DNA from 2 places in the Rhizobium sp. LjRoot254 genome. Region 2 is predicted to be linked to the other one. Evidence: riboswitches for the same ligand, from Rfam matches in the RefSeq annotation. Region 2 holds a riboswitch; the other holds the start of a gene.
What was found. A riboswitch is a leader RNA that binds a small molecule or an ion and turns the genes downstream of it on or off. The one in region 2 is predicted to bind S-adenosylmethionine.

Region 1 (3,705 bases), 5.1 Mb from region 2:
GGTGCGATAGGCCATCTGGCCACGCTCGCGATAGGCTGCCGGGATATTGCCGCAGCCGGTCAGCGACATGCCGAGCGCCTCGGCCAACGCATTCATGGTCGAGGCCGTGCCCATCGTGTTGCAATGGCCGATGGAAGGTGCGGAATCGAGGACCGCCTCCATGAATTCTTCCTTGTCGATCTCGCCTGCCGCATAGCGCCGCCGCGATTGCCACATGGCCATGCCGGAACCAGCCAGCTTGCCGTCGTGCCAGCCATCCAGCATCGGACCGCCCGAGAGCACGATCGCCGGGATATCGACGGTCGAGGCCGCCATCAGCGCCGAGGGCGTGGTCTTGTCGCAGCCGGTCGTCAGCACGACGCCATCGATCGGATAGCCGTAGAGCACTTCCACCAGGCCGAGATAGGCGAGATTGCGATCGAGCGCCGCTGTCGGCCGCTTGCAATTCTCGAACAACGGATGCGTGGGGAATTCGATGGCGATGCCGCCCGCATCGCGGATGCCGTCGCGGACCCGCTTCGCCAGTTCGATATGATGGCGATTGCACGGATTGATATCGCTGCCCGACTGCGCGATGCCGATAATCGGCTTGCCGGAACGCAATTCCTCGGGGGTAATGCCTTGGTTCATGAAGCGCTCGAGATAAAGCGCCGTCATGTCGATGTAGTCGGGGTTGTCGAACCAATCCTGCGAACGCAGGCGGCGCTTTGGATTGGATTCGTCGGACATGGTATTCCTCCCACGCGTCGCGTGTCATAAGCCTGCGCTTGGCGCTTCACCCCTCACCAAGCGCGCCTATGCCTTCGACCTGCGGTCTCATGCAGGCTTGCTATCCTCTCCCGCAAGGGGAGAGGTAGGGTGCCACACTTGCCGCCTTCGCTTGAAGGCAGGCGCCGCCGCAGGTTTACCTCTCCCCTTGCGGGAGAGGATACGAAGGCCGGGTGAACGTAGTGAACCCTTGGCCGAAGTTGGTGAAGGGTGAAGCCCAACCCACCAACTTTGTCTTATTTCCCGACCTTGCTCAACGCCCGATCGAAATCCTCGATCAGGTCATCCGCATCCTCGATCCCGGCCGAGAGCCGCAGCAGTCCCGGCGAGATGCCCAGTTCGACGCGCGCATCTTCGGTGAGGTTCTTGTGCGTCGTCGTGGCCGGATGCGTGATCAGGCTCTTCGCATCACCGAGATTGTTGGAAATCATGACGACATCGAGCCCATCCTGCACCGCAAAGGCAGCATTCTTGCCGCCCTTCAGCTCGAAAGCGACGAGCGTCGAGCCGCCGGTCATCTGGCGCGCAATGATGTCAGCCTGCGGGTGATCCTTGCGGCCGGGATAGATGACCTTGGCGACCGCATTGTGGTTGGCGAGAAAATCCGCCACCTTGGTCGCGTTCTCCGTCTGCTGCTTGACGCGTAGCGCCATCGTCTCCAGCCCCTTGAGAAGGACCCAGGCATTGAACGGCGACATGGCCGGGCCGGAATGGCGGAAATAATCGTGCAGGTTGGCGTCGATCCATTCCTTGTCGGACAGCACCACGCCGCCAAGGCAGCGACCCTGGCCGTCGATATGCTTGGTGGCGGAATAGACGACGATATGGGCGCCGAGTTCGAGCGGCTTCTGGAACAGCGGCGTGGCGAAGACATTGTCGACCACGACCTTGGCGCCGACTTGGTTGGCGAGCCTGGCGACGCCTTCGAGATCGACCACTTCAAGTGTCGGATTGGTCGGGCTCTCCAGGAAGAACACCTTGGTCGTCGGGCGGATCGCCTTTTCCCAGTTGACGAGATCCTTGCCGTCGATCAGCGTACATTCGATGCCGTATTTCGGCGCCAGCGTCTCGACCACCCAGCGGCAGGAACCGAAGAGTGCACGGGCAGCGACGATGTGGTCGCCCGCCTTCAACTGGCAAAGGATCGCGGCGGTGACGGCCGCCATGCCGGAGGCTGTGGCGCGGGCATCTTCCGCGCCTTCCAGCAGGCACATGCGCTTTTCGAACATGTCGTTGGTGGGGCTGCCGTAACGCGCATAGATGAAGCCGTCCGTCTCGCCCTTGAAACGGGCTTCGGCCGCGGCCGAATTTTCGTAGACAAAACCCTGCGTCAGGAAGATCGCTTCGGAAGTCTCCCCATATTGCGAACGCAATGTGCCGCCGTGGACGAGTTTGGTTGCCGGCCGCCAGTTCTTGCTCATGTTATCACCTTCAGACATCAAAAAACCGGCCGCAAAAAGCAGGCCGGTTTCCAACGAACCCGGCCTTTTTAGCTACTTGTTTAACGTGGCTGCAAGCCGGCCGGCCAAATCACCACGGGACAAATCGGGCTTAACGCATCTGCCTTCTTGCGTCAACGGCAACGGATTTCTATTGTCCCGCAAAACCTTGGAGATGAAATGGCAGGCATACTTGCAGACCGCGCAATCCGGACATTGTCCGAAGAAGGCCGGCTCATATCCGAAAAGCCGCTCGACGCCGACCAGATCCAGCCGGCAAGCCTCGATCTCCGGCTGGGCGCCAACGCGTTCCGCGTGCGCGCGTCCTTCCTGCCGGGGCCATCCAAGCGCGTCGCCGACAAGCTCGACAGGCTCAAGCTGCATGTGATCGATCTCTCGGAAGGGGCTGTGCTGGAAACCGGCTGCGTCTATATCGTGCCGCTCATCGAAAGCCTCGATCTGCCGGCCTCGCTCTCGGCCTCCACCAACCCGAAAAGCTCGACCGGCCGGCTCGATATCTTCACCCGGGTGATCACCGATTATTCCCAGGAGTTCGACCAGATACCGCTGGGTTACAAAGGTCCGCTCTATCTCGAAATCTCGCCAAAGACCTTCCCGATCGTGGTCCGCCGCGGCTCGCGTCTGTCACAGATTCGCTTCCGCAACGGCCAGTCTCTACTGCGGGAAGACGAGATGCTGGCGCTGCATCTGTCAGACACGCTGGTCGCGAGCGAAAAGCCTGTCATATCAGGTTCCTCGATCGCGCTGTCGATCGACCTCAAGGGCACCGGCCCGGAGGGGCTGATCGGCTATCGCGGCAAGCGGCATTCGGCGGTCATCGATGTCGATGTGAAGGCGGCCCATGACATCTTCGATTTCTGGGAGCCGATCTACAGCCGCGGCCGCAATGAGCTGATCCTCGACCCGGATGAATTCTATATCCTCGTCTCCCGCGAAGCGGTGCATGTTCCACCGCTTTATGCTGCCGAAATGGTGCCCTTCGATCCGCTGGTGGGTGAATTCCGCGTGCACTATGCCGGCTTCTTCGATCCCGGTTTCGGCCACGCCCAGGCAGGCGGCGCGGGCGCGCGGGCGGTGCTCGAAGTGCGCAGCCATGACGTGCCGTTCATCCTCGACCACGGCCAGATCATCGGCCGGCTGGTCTACGAGCACATGCATGAAATGCCCGAGGCGCTCTACGGCTCGGGCCTCGGCTCGAACTACCAGGCACAGGGCCTGAAGCTCTCCAAGCATTTCAGGGGCGCGACCGAATAGAACTTATCCATGTTTTGAGCGGCGCAGTTCGACGAGTTCATGCCGGATCTCGCGCAACTCGCGCAGGATCTCGGCCTGGTCCTCCTCCATCTCGGCCTGTGCCTCCTTCACCTCCGCCTCGTGCTCAGTCTGCATGGCCGAGACGATGATACCGATGAACAGGTTGAGCACCGTGAACGAGGTGGCCAGGATAAAGGGCAGGAAGAACAGCCACGCCTGCGGG
Region 2 (3,705 bases):
CCGAGAACAGCTCTTCCGCCACCTTCAGGTGATCGTCCATCGAGCCTCCGATATCAAAGAACATCAACAGCTTGACCCGGTTCTTGCGCTCCGGCCGCGTCTTGACATCGAGCCAGCCGTGCTCGGCGGTCGAGCGGATCGTGTCGTCGAGATCGAGTTCTTCGTCGGCACCATCGCGCACCCAGCGGCGCAGACGTTTCAGTGCCACCTTGATGTTGCGGGTGCCGAGTTCGACGGAATCGTCGAGATTCCTGAAGGCGCGCTCGTCCCACACCTTCACCGCGCGGCGGTGGCGCGATTCCTGCTGCCCGATCCGCACGTCTTCGGGATTATAGCCCCCGGCACCGAACGGCGAGGTGCCGCCGGTGCCGATCCATTTCGAACCACCCTGATGCCGGCCCTTCTGCTCCTCGAGCCGCTGCTTCAGCGCCTCCATCAGCTTGTCGAAACCGCCAAGGCTTTCCACCAATCGCTTCTCTTCGTCGGTCAGGTGCTTGTCCGCCAGCCGCCGCAGCCATTCCTCGGGAATGTCATTCACATCGACCGCCGCCGTGCCGGCTACCGCCTCGACGCCCTTGAAATAATGCGCGAAAACCTGGTCGAACCGATCGATGAACCGCTCGTCCTTCACCAGCGCCGCGCGCGACAGGAAGTAGAAGGCCTCGACATCATAGTCGGCTATATGCGCATCCATCCCCTCGAGCAGCGAAAGATACTCCCGAAGCGTGACCGGGACTTTCGCTGCCTTGAGTTCGAGGAAGAAGGGGATGAACACTGGCTTGTCTTACGCCTCCTCAAGCACCTTGGCCCGAATCCCCACCTGGCTCAGATCGAATTCCGTCGTCTGGTAGACCTGGTTGATCCAGTTGCCGAACAGGAGATGCGCGTGGCTGCGCCAGCGGTTGAGTGGCGGCTGGGTCGGATCGTTATGGGTGAAATAGTTGGCGGGCATCTTGATCGGGATGCCGGCCGACTGGTCGCGGAAATACTCATCGGCCAGCGAGGTCGAGTCATATTCCACGTGATTGAACATGTAGAGCCGGTTGCCCTTCTTCTCAGCCACAAGGCACAGCCCGGCGTCGGGGGAGGTCATCAGTGCCTCAAGGCCCGAGGACGGATCGATGTCCTTCTGCACAACCTCGGTCCAGCGGGATACCGGAACCGCGAAATCATCGGAGAAACCAAGCAGATAGGGCGAGGACGGATTGAGATTACGATGCTGGTACACGCCGAACGCCTTCTCCGGCAGGATATATTTCGGCACCTTGTGGAAGTGATAGATCGCCGCCATCGCGCCCCAGCAGATGTTGAGCGTCGAATGGACATTGGTCTCGGTCCAGTCGAGGATCGCCTTCATCTCGTCCCAGTAGGTCACGTCCTCGTAATCGAGCATCTCGACCGGCGCGCCGGTGATGATGAAACCGTCGAACTTGCGGTGCTTGATCTCGTCCCACGTGTTGTAGAACGACAGCAGATGATCCTCCGACGTGTTCTTCGACTTGTGCCCGCCGACGCGGACCAGCGACAGTTCGACCTGCAGCGGCGAGGCGCCGACAAGGCGCGCCATCTGGACCTCGGTCTTGATCTTGTTGGGCATCAGGTTGAGCAGGCCGATCTGCAGCGGGCGGATATCCTGCCTGATCGCGGCGGAATCCGTCATTACGGACACGCCCTCGGCAACAAGCGTCTGGAACGCGGGCAGCTGGTCGGGAATCTTGATAGGCATTCGGGGCACTCCAATACGCCGGCGATCAAACAATCGCTGACGGTCCCCGAGTTCCGGTGGCCCTATTTAGCGATTTGTTTAACGTGGCTGCAAGCCGGCCGGCAAATCACCACGGTTTCTCTCATATACCGGGTGATGCACATTTTCAATCGGATAGAAGACAGGCGATTTGGCGGGCGCAGCCACGGGGATCTGCGCCCTATCGCATCTCGCGCCGGGCCATGAAGGCCAGCCGTTCGAAGAGATGGACATCCTGTTCGTTCTTGAGCAGTGCGCCATGCAGTTTCGGCAGCGCGTTCTTGTCGCTTGCCGCAAGTGTCTCCGGCTCGACATCGTCGGCGACGAGCAGGCAGATCCAGTCGAGCGCCTCCGAGGTCGAGGGTTTTTTCTTGAGCCCCGGCATGTCGCGGATTTCGAAAAACCGCGTCAGCGCTTCGGAGAGCAGCCGCTTCTTGATACCGGGATAGTGGACCTCGACGATACGAGCAAGCGTATCGACGTCGGGAAAGCGGATATAGTGGAAGAAGCAGCGGCGCAGGAATGCGTCCGGCAGTTCCTTCTCGTTGTTCGAAGTGATGATGACGATCGGGCGCGTCGCCGCGCGGATCGTCTCGTCGGTCTCGTAGACGTGGAACTCCATGCGGTCGAGTTCCTGCAACAGGTCGTTGGGGAATTCGATATCGGCCTTGTCGATCTCGTCTATCAGCAGCACCACTTTCTTATGCGCTTCGAACGCATGCCAGAGCTTGCCCTTGCGGATGTAGTTCTTGATGTCATGCACCCTGATGTCGCCGAGCTGGCTGTCGCGCAGCCGCGACACGGCGTCATATTCGTAAAGACCCTGCTGTGCCCTCGTCGTGGATTTCACATTCCATTCGATGAGTTCGAGCCCGAGGCTCTGCGCGATCTGACGCGCCAGTTCGGTCTTGCCGGTTCCCGGCTCGCCCTTGACCAGCAGCGGCCGCTCAAGCTGGATCGCGGCATTGACCGCGATCATCAGGTCCTTCTCGGCGATGTAATCTTCGGTACCCGTGAACTGCATGTCGGCACTCAATCAATATGTTCGTCGAACAAACCCGAAATCCGGGCAACAAAAAAGGCGGAACGAATTGTCCGCCTTCCCATGGCCAAGGCAAAGAGCCCGGCCGATGTATCACATGTCGATAATCGTGCCCTTGCCGTCGTTCCACACGCGCACCGGACGGCCGTCCTGTGTGCGATGAGTGCGGGCATAGGCGCGCACCGGTTCACGCTCATGGCCGGCAAGCAGCGAGGAGAGCCACTGGCCGAAAAGCAGCACGGATACCGCACCGGCGATCGCAATACCGATCGACGCCGTAAACAGCGCGACGATGGCGACCAGCGTCAGGCCCGCGAGCGTGAGGAAAAACGAACGAATGCTTCTCATGGATTTCACCATTCCTTTAATGGCAATGTGGGGCAGAAGCCCGAGAATTGCAAGAGGTTCGACGTATCAGTAATCTCACATATTCTTGAAAGCCGGCTTAAATCGGGCCATAGAGAGGCCATGAGCATGATTTTCGACCACCACCCGCAGCACCTGCGCCGTTCCGTTCTTTGCCTGCCAGCCTCCAACCAGCGCGCCATCGACAAGCTCGCGGAGCTTGATTGCGATGCGGTGATTCTCGATCTCGAGGACGCCGTGGCCGAGGAAAAGAAGGAGGAGGCGCGCGCCAATATCCGGGCTTTCTTCAAGGCCGGGGATAAAGCCGATCGCGAAATCATCATCCGGATAAACCAGGCTTCCTCGGCGCATTACGACACGGACATGGCCCTGGTGCTTGAATGCGAGCCCGACGCCGTGCTGCTGCCCAAGGTGCGGGCGCAGGACGATATTCTCGATGCCGCGGTCTTCCTCTCGGAAAACAATGCGCCGGAGACGATCCGCCTCTGGGCGATGATGGAAACGCCGCTGGCGATCCTGAATGCCGGGCCGATCGCCGAGGCCGGCCGGACGG

Region 1: linked by a shared signal. The riboswitch ahead of ACSQ26_RS00680 (O-succinylhomoserine sulfhydrylase) and the one ahead of metA (homoserine O-acetyltransferase MetA) in region 2 are both predicted to bind S-adenosylmethionine.

What each region holds. Positions count from the first base shown of each region.
Region 1 is NZ_CAXUSM020000001.1:128,242-131,946, reverse strand. It holds gene ACSQ26_RS00685 (IlvD/Edd family dehydratase) at 1-729, opposite strand, end outside; gene ACSQ26_RS00680 (O-succinylhomoserine sulfhydrylase) at 1,005-2,189, opposite strand; SAM riboswitch at 2,237-2,315, opposite strand; gene ACSQ26_RS00675 (2'-deoxycytidine 5'-triphosphate deaminase) at 2,388-3,482, shown strand; gene ACSQ26_RS00670 (ion transporter) at 3,486-3,705, opposite strand, start outside.
Region 2 is NZ_CAXUSM020000001.1:5,195,265-5,198,969, reverse strand. It holds gene ACSQ26_RS25645 (vWA domain-containing protein) at 1-775, opposite strand, end outside; gene metA (homoserine O-acetyltransferase MetA) at 785-1,726, opposite strand; SAM riboswitch at 1,772-1,849, opposite strand; gene ACSQ26_RS25635 (AAA family ATPase) at 1,926-2,768, opposite strand; gene ACSQ26_RS25630 (hypothetical protein) at 2,880-3,134, opposite strand; gene ACSQ26_RS25625 (HpcH/HpaI aldolase/citrate lyase family protein) at 3,255-3,705, shown strand, end outside.